3 regions of the [Clostridium] celerecrescens 18A genome follow, and region 1 is predicted to be linked to each of the others. Evidence: riboswitches for the same ligand, from Rfam matches in the RefSeq annotation. Region 1 holds a riboswitch; each other region holds the start of a gene.
The links. A riboswitch is a leader RNA that binds a small molecule or an ion and turns the genes downstream of it on or off. The one in region 1 is predicted to bind thiamine pyrophosphate.
Positions count from the first base shown of each region.

Region 2: another riboswitch for thiamine pyrophosphate. It lies ahead of thiT (energy-coupled thiamine transporter ThiT); the one in region 1 lies ahead of H171_RS14365 (thiamine-binding protein).
Region 3: another riboswitch for thiamine pyrophosphate. It lies ahead of thiC (phosphomethylpyrimidine synthase ThiC); the one in region 1 lies ahead of H171_RS14365 (thiamine-binding protein).

Region 1 covers NZ_PGET01000001.1:3,126,549-3,132,078, forward strand. The annotation lists gene H171_RS14340 (PTS transporter subunit EIIC) at 1-134, opposite strand, end outside; gene H171_RS14345 (MurR/RpiR family transcriptional regulator) at 318-1,091, shown strand; gene H171_RS14350 (ABC transporter ATP-binding protein) at 1,240-1,983, opposite strand; gene H171_RS14355 (ABC transporter substrate-binding protein) at 2,052-3,062, opposite strand; gene H171_RS14360 (ABC transporter permease) at 3,085-3,846, opposite strand; gene H171_RS14365 (thiamine-binding protein) at 3,815-4,111, opposite strand; TPP riboswitch at 4,175-4,287, opposite strand; gene H171_RS14370 (HD-GYP domain-containing protein) at 4,311-4,913, opposite strand; gene H171_RS14375 (transcriptional repressor) at 4,966-5,457, opposite strand; gene H171_RS14380 (FeoB-associated Cys-rich membrane protein) at 5,497-5,530, opposite strand, start outside.
Region 2 covers NZ_PGET01000001.1:190,174-195,703, forward strand. The annotation lists gene H171_RS00945 (hypothetical protein) at 390-782, shown strand; gene H171_RS00950 (ECF transporter S component) at 946-1,485, opposite strand; gene H171_RS00955 (cyclodeaminase/cyclohydrolase family protein) at 1,902-2,531, shown strand; gene H171_RS00960 (bifunctional 5,10-methylenetetrahydrofolate dehydrogenase/5,10-methenyltetrahydrofolate cyclohydrolase) at 2,549-3,385, shown strand; gene thiT (energy-coupled thiamine transporter ThiT) at 3,446-4,117, opposite strand; TPP riboswitch at 4,144-4,242, opposite strand; gene H171_RS00970 (DMT family transporter) at 4,448-4,873, shown strand; gene H171_RS00975 (helix-hairpin-helix domain-containing protein) at 4,976-5,530, shown strand, end outside.
Region 3 covers NZ_PGET01000001.1:5,123,585-5,129,114, forward strand. The annotation lists gene thiM (hydroxyethylthiazole kinase) at 1-101, opposite strand, end outside; gene thiW (energy coupling factor transporter S component ThiW) at 114-668, opposite strand; gene thiC (phosphomethylpyrimidine synthase ThiC) at 751-2,058, opposite strand; TPP riboswitch at 2,157-2,263, opposite strand; gene trpA (tryptophan synthase subunit alpha) at 2,315-3,088, opposite strand; gene trpB (tryptophan synthase subunit beta) at 3,081-4,265, opposite strand; gene H171_RS23325 (phosphoribosylanthranilate isomerase) at 4,211-4,894, opposite strand; gene trpC (indole-3-glycerol phosphate synthase TrpC) at 4,891-5,530, opposite strand, start outside.

The DNA.
Region 1 (5,530 bases):
AGATTCGCAAAAGTTTCCCCTACAATTGCGCTGTTCTGCATTGCTGCTGCAAGACCGCTGAATATACCGGCGACTGCTATCGTAGAAATGGGCAGAAGCAGCGATTTTCCAAATTTTTGCCAAAACTCTTTCATTTAAGACCCTCCGTCTCCTTAATGTAATGATTTCAATACCGGTATGAAATTATAGCTTTATAATAAAGGATTAATTTTGATTTACAAGTGTTTGGAAGTATATTATTATTTATATACGAAAAGTATAAATAAACACAAAATGTGTAATATTTCACATCATGAGAAAAAGGCTCCGGAGGGTGTATGATGAATTTTTTTGACCAACTGTCAAACAGGGGAATAAAGCTGAATCCTACAGAAGAAAGAATTGTAAATTATTTGCTGGAACATTACGGCATTTTACAAGATTTAAAAATTGCCAAGGTGGCGGAAGAATTATATCTTTCACCCAACTCCATTGTCAGGCTTTGTAAAAAGCTGGGCTATCACGGGTTCAGTGAGTTGAAATACCAGATCATACATGACCGGAAACAGTACGGAATAGAGGCCGCTGAGCAGCAGACCTCTGTTATGGACAGCTTAAAACAGACACTGGCCATTAATTCCCGGCAGAACATTGAGAAAACTGCAAGGCTGATTTATGAAAGCCGCCAGGTGATATTTTTTGCACTGGGCCTTTCCAGGATCGTGGCTTTGGATCTGGCTAAAAAGCTTGAACATTTGAATAAGATCATTATTGTCCCTGATGACCGCGATAACTGCATCTTGTATGCCAATAATCTGACACCAGGACAGATCGCTTTTTTCATCAGTTATTCCGGAAGCACGGATATCATATGCAAGCTCTCCTACATTGCCCAGACCAGGGGAGTTCCTATCGTTACGCTTACAGGAATGAGTCAGAACCCGATTTCCGGCAGCAGTGTGGTAAGCCTGTATGCCTATTTTAGGAAACTGAACTTCAGGGATGCCGATATTACATCACGGATTGGTTTTTACCTGGTGACGGAATTGATTCTGGAAGAATATATGAAGCTTTTTCGTTTGGAACAGCAGTTAGAGGATGAAATAGATTAAGAAACAGATTAAAATATACAAATCAGTTAATTACTATGTATATAAAAGGATACCAAGTGCTTGAAACACTCATTCACAATAAAGCTATTGATATTTTTTTCACATGATTCAAACAAAAAACAGCGGGCTTTTAAAAGCCCGCATACAATCAAATCCCTTCCAAATGCTTTAAAATCTCCCTCTTATATTCCAGAAATTCCTTAGAAATATTAAAATCCTTATTCCGTGGTTTGGGTTCCTTTATGATGATTTCCTTTGTAATTCTGCCGGGAGATCCCGTCAGCATACAGATGCGGTCTGATAAAAGAATGGCCTCATCAATATCATGGGTAATAAAAAGGGTGGAAAGATGAATGTCATCCATCACCTTTAGATACCATTCATGCACCCCACGCTTGGTCATCATGTCAAGAGCGGAAAATGGCTCGTCAAGAAGCGCGATGCGGTTGGAGAACAGATACGTCCTTAAAAGGGCTGCCCTCTGCCTCATACCGCCGGATAGCTGGGAAGGGTACTGTTTCTCCGTCCCCTCCAGTCCAAACTGCTTGAAATATTCTCCCGCCTTTTTCCTGGCCTCTGCTTTCTTCATGCCCTTAATAAGAAGGGGAAGGGCCACATTGTCCACGATGGTGCGGTATGGAAGCAAAAGGTCCTTTTGCAGCATATAGCTGACAGCCCCCGGTTTTCCGGTAATTTCTTCACCATTCAGATACACATGTCCATCATCCGGCAGTGATAGACCTGCAATGATATGAAACAGTGTGGTCTTTCCTCCTCCGCTGACTCCAAGAAGTGATACCAGCTCCCCTTCCTTAAGCTCTAAGGATACGCCTTTTAAGACCGTCTTTTCATCAAAGGATTTTGTAATGCCTTCCACCTTTAAGTGTGTCATGGTTCCTCCTTTATGTTTGCAGGCTTACCTGCATCTGACGAATGCTGCAAAAGTCAAATCCACTAAACTTACTGAGGCAGATAATCATTTGAAAATCCGGCATTTTCCGGAATCTCAGGATTTGAAAGACCATTCTCATTCAGCCAGCCATAAAACCTGTTCCACCGTTCCGGATCTATATATCCCCACGCTTTCGCATCCGCCTGATATTTATCCGCCAGATATTTCTGGCTTTCCATCACCAGCTTTTCATCAAGCTCCGGTGCTGCCTTAAGTAAGATACCGGCTGCCTCCTCCGGGTCTTTTTCTGCATCCTCATATCCTTTGCTCACAGCCCTTAAAAAAGCTCTGGCTGTCTCAGGTTCCTGCTTTAGGAAATCATTTCCTGCAATAATGACCGGCGTGTAATAATCAAACGCCGGATTTAAATCTGCAAATGCAAAGTAATCCGTATCAAGGCCTTCTACTTCCATTTTGACGCCTGCCCATGCATAAAAGATCCAGATGGCATCCACTGATTTTGATTTTAATGCGGAAACCTCATCAGTAACAGTGCTGGGTATCAGCTGCACTTTGGAAAAGTCGCCTCCACCGTCTACTACCACGTCTTTTACCATGGCCTTTTCCACCGGAATATCCCAGGTGGCATATTTCTTTCCTTCCATTCCCTTTGGAGATGCCATCCCCTCGCCTTTTCTGGAAATTATACCGGAGGTGTTATGCTGGATGACCGCTGCCACTGCCGTTATGGGAAGGGCATTTTCCCCTGCCAGAGCCGGAGCCATGGAGTCCTGAAAGGACATTCCAAACTGGGCCTTTCCGGAGGCCACCAGTACTGCCGCTCCATCCTCCGGAGGCTGAACGATTTCTACCTCAAGCCCTTCAGCTTTAAAATACCCCTTTTCCTCAGCCACATAAAGTCCGGTATGGTTGGTATTGGGAGTCCAGTCCAGAACAAATGTTACTTTTTTTAAATCCGATGAATTCGTATTTGCTGCCTGTTTCCCGGTCCCCCCGCAGGCAGTGAGAATTGCGGCAGCCGCTGCCGCCATTAAGATTGCCAAACCTGTTTTTTTCATATATTCCTCCAATTGTGTCATATCACTGATTATTCCATGGCATGCATTTTTTAGAAAGCACGTCCACCCCTTTCATAAGAAGAAGGCTGATGGCCGATATTAGAAAAATGACCGCAAACATCTTATCAAAGGCAAAGGATTTTTTCACCCGGGTCATGTATACACCCAGTCCGCCAAAGCCTCCCAGCCATTCGGAGATGACCGCCCCGACCACGGCATAGGAAACCGAGATCCGAAGACTTGCAAAAAACTGTCCCATGGCTCCGGGAAGCTTGATATAGCGAAATATTTTGACTCTCCCGGCTCCCATGGATTTTAAAAGGTTCACCGCATCCGGATTCACTGACTTAAAACCGGTAAGCATGCCCACGGTAATGGGAAAAAAGGTGGTTAAGACAATTAGGATCACCTTAGGAGCCATTCCGTAGCCAAACCACAATACCAGAAGAGGGGCAATGGCTACCGTTGGAACGGTCTGTGTAAGAACGATAAGCGGATAAAAAGCCCGGTAAAGTCCTTCAAAATGATCCATGATCACAGCGATCACAAATCCGGTTGCCACCCCCAGGAAAAGCCCGGTAAACGCCTCGGCAAGGGTGATGCCCGCATTGACTGCCAGTATCGGAAATTCCGTGGCTAATGCCCTTCCGACACTGATGGGCGAAGGGAGCAGAAAGCGGTCCACAAGACCGAAAGAACTGATCCCCTGCCACAAAACCAGAAGCGAAATAACCGCAGAGCAGGACCAAAGCTTACTTGTGATGCTTTGTGACTTTCTTTTCAATGGTTAGTACCTCCCCTTCCGGCCGGTAGGTGACTTTGATATAAGCGGCAACAGAGGGAGCACCTGCCCTTATGGCAATGTGCTGGCATTCTTTAACAATGTCCATCAGTTCATCATAATCCCCTTCAATGGCTGTTTCAAAAGGCCCTACATAATAGTTCAGTCCTGTACTCTTAATATAATCGATCACCTGGTCAACAATACGGATCAGTTCCTCATCATTCTTTGCCTCAGGCAATGTTTGGATCGCTACGCTTGCATTCATGTCTTTTCTCTCCTTTTATCATTAATAGAAATCAAAAACCCGCCCGGATATCCGGGCGGGTGAACAGGCTTAGCCTGAAAGCTTCCTACGCTGGCATTATCCAGATCAGGTTACAGGGTTTAAAGCAATGCTGCCTTATCTCAGCCGGACTTCCTCCAGCACCCCTTTTAATTTTCATTGCAAGTATACAACGGTACGGTCAGAAAGTCAAGCGCCCCCAATGCTTTAATGCCAGGGCCCCGATCACCGGATCGTACATTATTCCCAAATTCTTTTCAATTTCTTTATAACAGTGCTTCAAAGAATAAGCACTCCGGTACCCCCGGTCTGAGGTCATGGTATCGATGGAATCACAGATGGCTATGATCCTGGCTCCCAGAGGAATCTCCTCCCCCTTTAAGCCTTCCGGATACCCGTTTCCGTCAAAACGTTCATGATGGTACAGGACAATATCTTTCAGCTCCTTTAAATGACGGGATTTGCTTAAAATATCAGCTCCTATCCTTGGGTGCTTTTTCATACACTCCCACTCAGCCTCGGAAAGCTTATCCGGTTTATTTAACACAGAGTCCGGAACTCCGATCTTTCCAATGTCATGAAGGTGGGCAGCTATATGTATTTTTTCTATCTCATCTTTATCAAGCTCCAATAACTCCGAAAGGGTCAGCGCCATATCGCTCACCCTTTGGGAATGCCCTGCGGTATAGGGATCTTTGGCATCCAATGCACTCACTATGCACTCGATGATTTCATGATAATCAATGCCACCTGTGCATAACTTAAATTCTGATCCTCTATTCATAGGTTCCTAAACCCGTTCCTTTAGTTGGTTATCGTCAACTTCATATCAAATATCAGATGCAGTCTGCGTTTTCACATTCACAGGGTCTGACAATGATGGAGGATATTTTCTGACCGTCCAAGTATCCGCATGCGGCAAGGCCGGCCTGAACCACTGAGTTCCAGTTCTTTGCAGAAAGCTGATAGGTGGTCTCATCGTCTAAAACTACAGTACATGCCTCCTCCATGGGGCAGGTTTCCGAATAAACGACCTTATACATGTTCTTTCTGCTGATGGCTCCGATCTCCTCCAGGATATTGACCATCCGGTAGACGGTCGCAGCGCCGATCGTTTCGTCAACGCCTGATGCCTTATAATAAATCTCCTTGCAGCTGGAGCATTCATGCTCCAATATGATATCTAACAGCGTACTTCGCTGCTTTGTGATTCTGCAGCCCTTTTCCTTCAGCTTTTCAATGATCAGCTCTTTCTGCATTCTCGTCCTGTGATAGCTTCTGGAATCAGGCGTTTTTCTTTTCTCATTGATGTTCGTTAATTTCTCCATTTGCGCGCCTCCGCTTCCTTCTTCCAGCTGCCGCCTCTCTTAATGGCAATGGCCTCCGCAATGTTTACAATCT
Region 2 (5,530 bases), 2.9 Mb from region 1:
AAGAGGCCGCATCTTTGCTGGATTATTAAACCAGAGGAAAAGCAGAATGAATCAGATTTAACTGATTACAGGCTTTGTTACAATAAAAGCTAGTGCTCATCAGCACTGGGACGAATGTTATTCGAATTAATATTTTTGCCGGAGCTTTCGGAAGGTGTTCTGAAGACTCCGGCGATTGTATGTAATAAGTAACAAGGCGATTAAAGGGGAGGTCTGGCTGCAGAGAAGAAAGTTTGAGCTGAGCAGTGCACGCCTACTTACTTTTCACAATGAAATGATATATAATATGAATAAAGACTGTCATGCTTTTTTCTACTTGTATGTTATATAGATATAAGCCTATGAACTATAAACATAAAACTGCAAAAAGCATATTAGGGGGCGAAAGCTTGAAGGTATATAAAAAGAGGCTGGTTGGAATTCTTGTTTTAATATTTATATGTATAATTGGAAATTTTCTTGTTCGAATAATACTCCTATATTCAGTGAAAGAATCTCCAATTTTGCAAGGAACTTACTCATGTGATAAGCTTCCCTTTGCATCAATGGTATTTGATCTGGATGATAACAACACATTTTATTATTATAATTATGATGAAATGAGCAAAGGGACTTATTCTAAGGGAACAGATAGTGAACATTTTATCAATAGTTCTAAGTTTCAAAATACTAAAATACTATATGATGGAGAAAAACAGACATTTATAATTAAGATAGATGGAGAAACCTACTTATTCAAACAGTTTGACCGATTACCAATTATTCATCTTGAATCAGAATGAAAACTTCACAAAATGTAACTTTTAAATATCTTATTCCAAACAAATCTAAGATATACGACATAACTCTGGAAGTCCGGGAAGTGATGAGCGAAAGGGTTGGATATTTAAGTTAAATGTAAAAAAAGGAAGCCCCAGTAGATCGAATCCAGGACCTCCTTTTCTGTTACGAAGCTGTCTCTCTATTCAGTTCCCGGATCTCACGCACACGCAAAAGAATAGGAAGTAAAACCCCGGCTGCAATCAAACTGAATAAATTCTGTACCAGATTGAACGGAACATTGGAAATGGCAGCCGGCCAGCTATATACTGCAAGTTCAAATATGAAGTACCCGCCTGTGACTACTGCGCTGCTAAACACTCCGGCGGTTAAAAAGGGCAGTACCCGAAAGCCGCCCGCCGGTCCCCGGGAAGGCAGATGTTTATACAAATATCCCCCTGAAAATGCCGCCAATGCCTTAATGACCAGAGTAGCCGGTGCATAAAAGGCGTAACCAGACAGCAAATCCGCCATCATAGAGCCTATCCCTCCTGCGGCCGCACCTGCCATAGGTCCTAAGAGCAAACCGCTTAGCAATACCATTCCGTCTCCCAGATGAATATAACCGCTGAATGCAGATGGTATATGTATTACCATAGTAGCTGCAGTGGTAAGAGCTGCCATCAAAGCACTGAAAACTATTTTTTTTGTTCTGTTATTATTCATGTATTCTCCTCTCTAGCAGGTCATTTTTTTATTTTTATTTAAATCTATCATATAAAAAAACTGGCATTTTATAAATATCCAATTTGGATAAAATTATACATACCAGTTTTGCCGCGGCAGCCTTTAAATGCTTAATCGAAGAAGATGTCACTTATAGCGAAAAAAGACATTTTTGGAATAGCGGGATATTTTTTTAACTAAAATCAAATTACCACGTGGATAATAAAATAAAGGAATCGATCAGAATGGAAAAGGAGAACTGGGTATTGGCATGCGCGGTCTATATGAAATCCGCAGTGGAAAGAGGATCAATCATAGCATTGACTGTTTCACTTGACAAGTTAAACTTGTTTTTTTATAGAAAGCCTTATATAATAATGGAAAATAAAATGCGGTTGGAAAGGCGGATCAATGTTATGATACAGGACTTTACAATTCACACATTCCTTGAAAAATTATCCTCAAAAAGCCCAACGCCGGGCGGTGGCGGAGCAGCAGGTCTTGGCGGCGCCGTAGGAGCGGCTTTGGGAGAGATGGTGGTAAACTTAACTCTTGGCAAAAAGCGGTATGCCGATGTGGAAGAAGAAATGCAGTCGATCCTTGAAAAGCTGGAAGCTTTAAAACGCGAATTTTTAAGGCTTGCAGATGAAGACGAAGTTGTATTTGTTCCATTGGCGGCTGCATACTGCCTTCCCTCTGGTACGGAGGAAGAAAAACTTCATAAGACTGAAATCTTAGAAACCCACCTTCTTGCCGCCTCTCTGGTTCCTCTCATGGTCATGGAGCGTTCCATGGAAACTCTTGATATCCTGGAATTTCTGGCAGAGAAGGGAAGCCGCCTTGCTGTCAGTGACGTAGGCGTGGGAGTCCAGTTTATCCGTTCCGCACTGCTGGGAGCCAAGATGAATGTTTCCATCAATACAAAATCCATGAAGGAGCGGGAAAAGGCCGGACAGCTTCAGAGTCAGGCGGAACATCTGGCTGAAGAAGGAATCAGAAAGGCAGATGCCATCTATGCGAAGGTAGAAGCTGCGTTAAAGGCTTAATAAGGAGGAAAACAGACGTGATAACCTTAAAGGGTGCAGCCGTATCTGCAAAAATCAAGGAACAGGTAGAAACGCTTTTGAATGATTTAAAGGGAAAAACCCCGAAGCTTGCCATTGTGCGGGTAGGAGAACGGCCTGATGACTTATCCTACGAACGGGGAGCTTTAAAGAAGATGGAAAGCTTCGGTCTGATGGGGGAAAGCTTTGCATTTTCCCAGGACATCACTGATGAAGCATTTAAGGAAGAATTTGCAAAGATCAATGATAACCCGGACATCGATGGCATCCTTCTCCTTCGCCCTCTGCCAAAGCAGATAAAGGAAAAGGATATTGAACATATGATTGACCCGGGAAAAGATTTGGATGGCATATCCCCGGAAAATATCGCCAGGGTATTTGCCGGGGACGATACAGGATTTGCTCCCTGTACGGCAGAAGCGGTGGTGGAAGTCTTAAAAGCCAATGATATTTCCCTGACAGGAAAAAGAGTAGCCATCGTGGGCAGAAGTATGGTAGTTGGCCGCCCCTTATCCATGCTGTTGCTGAAGGAGAACGCTACGGTTACCATCTGCCACACCCGCACGGAGGATTTAAAGGAGACCTGTAAAAATGCTCAGATCCTTGTGGCTGCTGCCGGACGTGCAAGGATGGTGGATGCATCTTATGTAGGTAAGGATGCCATAGTGGTTGATGTGGGAATCAATGTGGACGAAGACGGAAAGCTTTGCGGAGATGTGGATTTTGATTCTTTAGAAGGAACAGCTTCCATGGCAACTCCTGTACCAGGAGGTGTAGGAGCGGTGACAACGGCCGTACTGGCCAGGCATCTGGTTTTGGCTGCCCTTAAAAGATAAATCATTTTTTGCGTAAAAAAGTAAAACAGAGACACTGCAGAAAAGCAGTGCCTCTGTTTTTTATCCGTTTAAAGCCTGCCGCTTCACCTGTCCGATAGCTCCAAGTACAGGTGGGAAATACAGGATTAATACAGTTAATACCAACTCTGGCAGGATATAAGTGGCATTATAACCCAGAGTATAAACCAATGGAGGTATGCCCTCTGGTGTATAGGAGGCAAAGAATATATAACCGGAAACAACATGGAATAAGTACCGACCTGTAACTCCCACAATATATCCGGCTACAAGGCCGTGCTTTTTGTTACTGAACAGCCCGGAAAGACCCAAAGCACCGAATGCCAAGGGATAGTCAAGAAGAACCTGGATCGGAGCGAATATATAGGGGTTCGTGATAAACTGTAAGATTCCATAGGCTATCCCGGTCGTGATCCCGGCCTTTACACCGTAAACATAACCGATGAGGCAGATGAACAGCATGGAAAACAATGTGATTGAGCCGCCAAAAGGAAGGGAGGCTACTTTGATAAAGGAAGTTACTGTTGCAAGCGCCATTGCACCTGCGCAGTAAACCAGCTGTCGGGTCTGCAGCTTTTGAGATTTAGAAGACGATCTGCCAAGAAGATGCAGGGCAAAAAAGATCGCAGCAAATAGAACGATTACCAGCAAGTATCCTGCCGGCCTTAATAAATACTCTTCATTTTCCGCAGAGTAAGTTAGAAAAAATGACATAAAAAATCCTCCTTTGTGTGCGCAGGAGGGGACTACTATTGCTTCCTTACGCCGGCATTATCCGGTTCAAGTAGTGAGGGTTCGGTTTCTACCAATCTCAGCCAATGGCTCCCCTAGCGTGTGTAATTTATACAATTTTGCTGTGAGTATAGCGCAAAAACACAGGCTTGTCAAGCCTTATCAAGTCATGTTTTTGCATATCTGATCCATAACCAAATTGTAAATTCAGTATAAAAATGCAAATAAAGCACAACCTAGTAAAAGAAGTAAAGTTGAAATAAAGTCCGCTTGATTAATTATTAACAAATTGGAGATACGGAGGTTGTTTTAATGACAGGCTTTATTATTGCTCTTATATCCGGAGCGCTTATGAGCATACAGGGAGTTTTTAATACGGGAGTGACAAAGCAGACCAGCATGTGGGTTTCAACAGGCTGGGTACAGCTGACTGCATTTTTGACCTGCCTCATTCTGTGGTATTTCTCCGGCAGGGAGAACATTACCGGCCTATTTGATGTGCAGCCCAAGTACTTATTGATTGGCGGCGTTATGGGTGCATTCATTACCTATACAGTAGTAAGGAGTATGGGAACCCTGGGTCCGGCCAAAGCGGCTCTGATCATTGTAATTTCTCAAATCATTGTAGCCTATGCCATCGAGTTGTTTGGCTTATTCGGTGTTGAAAAGGTGGGTTTTGAATGGAAGAAGCTGATCGGTGCAGTTGTTGCCATTATCGGAATCATGATATTTAATTAATTTGGAAATAGTGCTTGTATTTACTTATTTCTTTAGGTAGAATAGTAACATAGGCTGAAGATGGTATCCTTTTTTGGAGATTTTTGTAAGAGGAGGGATATCATGGATTACCAGAAAGTTAAAATCATCCTTATCGCCCTGTGTGTCTTAGGGGCGGGTGTATGTTATGGCTTCAGCAGAAGCCAGGAGGTTCACAGGCCAGGGGTTTCTTTGACAGAGGAATCGTCTTTATATTCCGGGGAAAGTGTTATCGGAATTGAAGCAGGTGATGGCACGGAAGCTTTAACAGCAGAAGAGGACAGTTTAGGAAGTGCAGGAGAGGAAACGGCCCTGCCTTTCTATGTACATATCTGCGGAGAAGTTGTTTCTCCCGGTGTTTATGAGCTTAAAGAAGGAAGCCGGGTTTTTCAGGCAATCGAGATAGCAGGCGGAGTCACAGACCAGGCTGCGGCAGAATATTTAAATATGGCGGAGCAGGTCAAGGACGGCATGAAGATCGTGGTCCCTGGAAAGGAAGAGGTGGAAGCGGCAAAGGCCAGGGGTGAGATTTCCTTACAGGCAGAGGCTTCATCGAACGTACAAAAAACAAAGGTAAATTTAAATACAGCCACCAAAGAGGAACTGATGACCCTTCGGGGAATCGGAGAAGCCAAGGCA
Region 3 (5,530 bases), 2.0 Mb from region 1:
TTTGCCACGTCTCCGGCTGTAACATAATTGGTGATACAGTGGATGACGGGCCGCTTTTCCCTGACCAGCCCGGTCAGAGAATGGTTCATCTTAAAGCTCATATCTGTTTCCCCCTATTCACTGATGAGCCGCTCAAAATAGGAAAAAAGCCCAAGGCGGCGCAGCATTGCCAGTAAGATTGCAGCCATAAGAGTTCCTGCCAGAGTACTCATGAAAAAAGGGGCTACAAAGAAGAACACAGCCACCTCCTTTCCCATGAGAACGGCGGCCACCGGATAGCAGAGCAGTCCTCCGATCAGCCCGGTACCAACCACTTCTCCAAGATAAGCAGGCAGAAGCTTCCTGGTTTTTTGAAACAGATAAGCACCAAGAAACGCACCGGCCATGCTTCCTGGAAAGGCAAGCAGGCTTCCGGTTCCCATGAGATTCCGTATAAGAGAAGTACAAAACGCCATGGAAACTCCATAGACAGGCCCTAAGAACACCCCAGCCATAACATTAGCCAGATGCTGTACCGGAAAGCATTTGGAAGCTCCCACCGGGATGGAAAAACCTGAGAGTGCAACGGTAAGAGCGGTCAGCATTCCGCTGATCACCAGCTTTTTCACCCGAACTCTTGAACCGGCAGAAGAGTTGCTATAAATTGTTGAAGATATTTGATCTTTCATGAAATTTCCTCCTGTTTATGTAATTTCGACCTAACAAGTAAGGTTGCGGATTGCAAATATCCGATTGGCTTACCGCAAAATATTATTCATCAAAAATATCCACGATCTCCCCATCTAAAATCCGGTTCATATTTTTCATGGCGCAGAAATTGCCGCACATGGAACAGGTATCTTCTTTTTCCGGTTTTGAAGCGGCACGGTAGCGTCTGGCCTTTTCCGGGTCAATGGCAAGCTGGAACATGGTTTCCCAATCCAACCGTTTTCTGGCATCGCTCATCTTATGATCCCATTCCTTAGCACCCCTGATGCCTTTTGCAATGTCAGCCGCATGAGCCGCGATCCGGGCCGCAATGATTCCTTCCTTCACATCTGCTTCATCCGGCAGCCTCAAATGTTCCGCAGGTGTCACATAACAGAGAAACGCTGCTCCGGCAGCAGCAGCCATTGCTCCGCCGATTGCTGCGGTAATATGGTCATATCCCGGTGCAATATCAGTGACTAGAGGTCCCAGAACATAAAAGGGTGCTCCCTTGCAGACCGTCTCCTGTATTTTCATATTGGCTGCAATCTGATCCAGGGGCATGTGGCCGGGACCTTCAATAATGATCTGTACATTCTTCTCCCAGGCCCTTCTCGTCAGCTCTCCAAGGGTCACCAGTTCCTCCACCTGGGAAATATCAGATGCATCTTCAATGCAGCCCGGCCGGCAGGCGTCCCCAAGGCTTAAGGTCACGTCATGCTTCTGGCAGATTTCCAGTATGCGGTCATAATGCTCATAAAAGGGATTCTCCTCCCCGGTCATTTCCATCCAGGCGAAGATGATAGACCCACCTCTTGAAACAATGTTAGTCAGCCGTTTTGCTTCTTTGAATCTTTTGGCGGTCTGTTTGTTGATCCCAACGTGAATGGTCATGAAATCCACCCCGTCTTCCGCGTGCATTTCCACGATCTTAATCCATTCCCCGGCGGTGATTTCCCGAAGCGGTTTGTGATAATAAACCACAGCATCGTAAATAGGAACCGTACCAATCATAGCCGGACATTCACCCGTCAGCTTTCTGCGGAATTTCCGGGTATCTCCAAAGGAACTTAAATCCATAATGGACTCTGCCCCCATGAGAACTGCGTCCTTTACTTTCTCAAGCTCCAGGTCCAGATCATTCAAATCCCTGGATGTTCCCAGATTCACATTGATCTTTGTTCTCAGCATGGAGCCGATCCCGCTGGGTTTTAAGCTGCTGTGATTCTTATTGGCTGGAATGGCGACTTTTCCTTCCGCTACCAGTTCCCGCAGCTTTTCGGGCTCCCATTGTTCGTGCTCAGCTACCGTCAACAGTTCCTTTGTCAGAATACCTTTTCTTGCGGCATCCATTTGTGTGGTGTAATTCATGTTTATTCCTCCTTCTTCTCGCGAACGGAGGGATTGTAAGGGCTTTTTGAAAAACAAGAAAAAGAGCCCATACCAACAGGTATAGGCTCGGAAATATGCAATCATCCCATATGAATCCCTACGTTGGCATTACCCAAATCAGGTTATAAAGGTCGAAGTTGATTACTTCCTCTCAGCCCGCCTACGAGCTCCCTCTTGTGGCACTAGTGTAGCATTCCCCTTCCTCCTTGTCAAGGAAAACATCCCTTACCAGCCATCAGCCGGAAATGGCGGACTTCATTTCCCTTACATAGTCGCAGACAGGCCCTACACAGTCTTTTCCATATTTTGCGGCAATTTTTACAATGGCGCTGCCCACAATGACGCCGTCCCCATGTTTGCTCATCTCCCTTGCCTGCTCCTGGGTGGAGATCCCAAAGCCGATGGCACAGGGAATGTCTTTTGCCTCCTTTACAAAGGAAATCATTTCGCCAATGTTGGTATTGATTTCCGATCTCACCCCGGTTACGCCCATGGAGGAAACGCAGTAGATAAATCCTTCTGAGTCAGATGCAATGGTCCGTATGCGCTCCCTGGAAGTGGGGGCGATGAGGGAAATCAGTTCGACCCCGTATTTTTTGCAGTAGGGCAGCAGTTCCTCCCTTTCTTCAAAAGGCATATCCGGTACGATCAGGGCGTCAATGCCGCACTCAGCCGCATTTTTTAAAAACCGTTCGCTTCCATACACGAAAACCGGATTGATATAAGTCATAAAGGCCAGAGGAACATCGGTTTTCTGGCGGATCCGTTTTACGGTTTCGAAAAGCCTATCCGTGGTAGTTCCTGAAGCCAAAGCCCGCATATCTGCTTCCTGGATCACGATCCCCTCTGCAATCGGGTCAGAAAAGGGGATTCCAAGCTCGATCAAATCCGCTCCGGCCTCGGCCATGGCAGGAACCAGCTCTTCCGTGGTGGCAAGGTCGGGATCTCCTGCCGTAATAAATGGGATAAATGCCTTTCCTCTTAAAAATACTTCTCTTATTCTACTCATAGATTTCAACCCCCTTGTAACGGGCAATGGCTGCCACATCCTTGTCGCCCCGCCCAGATAGATTAATGACAATGACCTCATCTTTTCCCATGGAAGGAGCGATCTTTCTGGCATAGGAGACGGCATGGGCGCTTTCTATTGCAGGAATGATCCCTTCCAGACGGGATAAGTATTCAAAGGCTTCCACAGCCTCCTGATCCGTAATGGAGACATAGCTGGCTCTTCCTGAGTCGTGGAGGGCTGCGTGCTCCGGCCCGATGCCGGGATAGTCAAGTCCTGCGGAGATGGAGAAAACAGGGGCGATCTGGCCGTACTCATCCTGGCAGAAATAGGACTTCATGCCGTGGAAGATTCCAAGAGAGCCGGTGGAAATCGTAGCCGCGTGCTTTCCTGTTTCAATGCCTTGCCCGGCTGCCTCACAGCCCACCAGCTTCACGGAAGCCTCGTTTACAAATTCATGGAAGATTCCCATGGCATTGCTTCCGCCTCCCACACAGGCGATCACCAGATCAGGAAGCTTACCCTCTGCTTCCATAAGCTGAGAGCGGACCTCTTTTCCGATGATGCTCTGAAAATCCCTGACAATGGTAGGAAAGGGGTGAGGACCCATGACAGAGCCTAAGACATAATGGGTGTCAGCCACCCGGTTGGTCCATTCCCTCATGGTTTCATTGACCGCATCCTTTAAGGTCTGGGTACCGCTTGTGACAGCGTGAACCTTTGTGCCCAATAATTCCATGCGGAATACGTTTAAAGCCTGACGGTCCGTATCCTCCTTGCCCATGAAAACTTCGCATTCCATTCCCATGAGAGCGGCGGCGGTAGCGGTAGCAACGCCATGCTGCCCGGCCCCTGTTTCAGCGATGACCCGGGTCTTTCCCATCTTTTTAGCAAGAAGGACCTGGCCCAGAGCATTGTTGATCTTATGGGAACCGGTGTGGTTTAGGTCCTCCCTCTTTAAATAAATCTTTGCGCCGCCTAAATCCTCCGTCATCCGCACCGCATAGTAGAGCAGAGATGGTCTTCCGGTATATTTTTTATGAAGATCTGAAAGCTCTGCTAAAAACTCCTTGTCATGGCTGTACTTCTCATAAGCTTCTTCCAGTTCATTTACTGCATTCATCAATGTTTCGGGGACAAATTGTCCGCCGTGCTGTCCGAATTTTCCTTTTGACATGGCTGTTCACTCCTTACTGTTTGTATGATCTCTTTTATTTTTTGCGGGTCCTTTTTGCCATCTGTTTCCACGGAACTGCTTAGATCCAGGCAATAGGCCATTGTTTTCATGGCCTGCCTGACGTTTGAGGAGTCTATGCCTCCTGCCAGGAACCAGGGCTTTTTTATGTCCGGTATCATGGACCAGTCAAAGGTCTTCCCGCTGCCGCCGTATAGTCCTTTGGTATAAGTATCAAAGAGCAGGAAATCTGCAGGAAGGTTTTCTGCCTCCTTCCTATCCTCTGCCTGACGGATCCGAATGGCTTTTATGACAGGAAATCCAGGGGCCAGGCAGCTTTTTAATTCCATCAAATAATCCCGGTCCTCATCACCGTGAAGCTGGATAAGGTCAATGATACCTTTCCCGGTAAGGGACAGGATATCCTCTATGGGGCTGTTTACGAAAACGCCCACTGCAGGTATCTCCGGCAGCATCAGATCCCTAAGTTCCTGTGCCTTCGTCCCTGTAAGACGGCGCTTTCCAGGGGCGAAAACAAAGCCTGCATAATCCGGCTTCCAGGTGTTTACTGCCAGAATATCCTCCCTTCGGGTCAGCCCGCATATTTTGATCTTTTTTCCTTTTGAATTCATTGCGCCGCCCTCTTAAAACCGTTTATGATTTCCTTCTTATCAGGGGAACGCATCAGGCTTTCCCCGATCAGAACGGCATTTACCCCGGCTTCTGACAGGAACCTGATGTCTGATTCTGTTTTGATTCCGCTTTCTGCCACGAAGAGCACATCAGTAGGGACCAGGCTCCTTAAGCGGAGGGAATTATTAAAATCCACCTCGAAGGTTTTTAAATTCCGGTTATTCACTCCGATGATCCTGGCTCCCGCCGAAAGGGCGGAGTGGATCTCCTCTTCGTCATGGGCCTCGACTAGGGCGCTTAAGCCAAGGCTTTGGCAAAGCCTTAGATCTTCTTTCAGGGCGTTTGTATCCAGGAGGGCACAGATAAGGAGAACCGCGGAGGCGCCTATGGCCTTTGCTTCGTAAATCTGATAAGGGTCCACTGTAAAATCTTTTCTGAGAAGGGGTATTTTCACCTCATGGCTGATTTCTGTCAGGTAATCGCTGCTTCCGAGGAAGTATTCCGGTTCCGTGAGAACGGAAATGGCATCCGCTCCTGCAGTTTCGTAATCCCTTGCGATCTCCAAATAGGGGAACTTGCTGGCTATTAGGCCCTTGGAAGGAGAGGCACGTTTTATCTCACAGATGAATGAAATG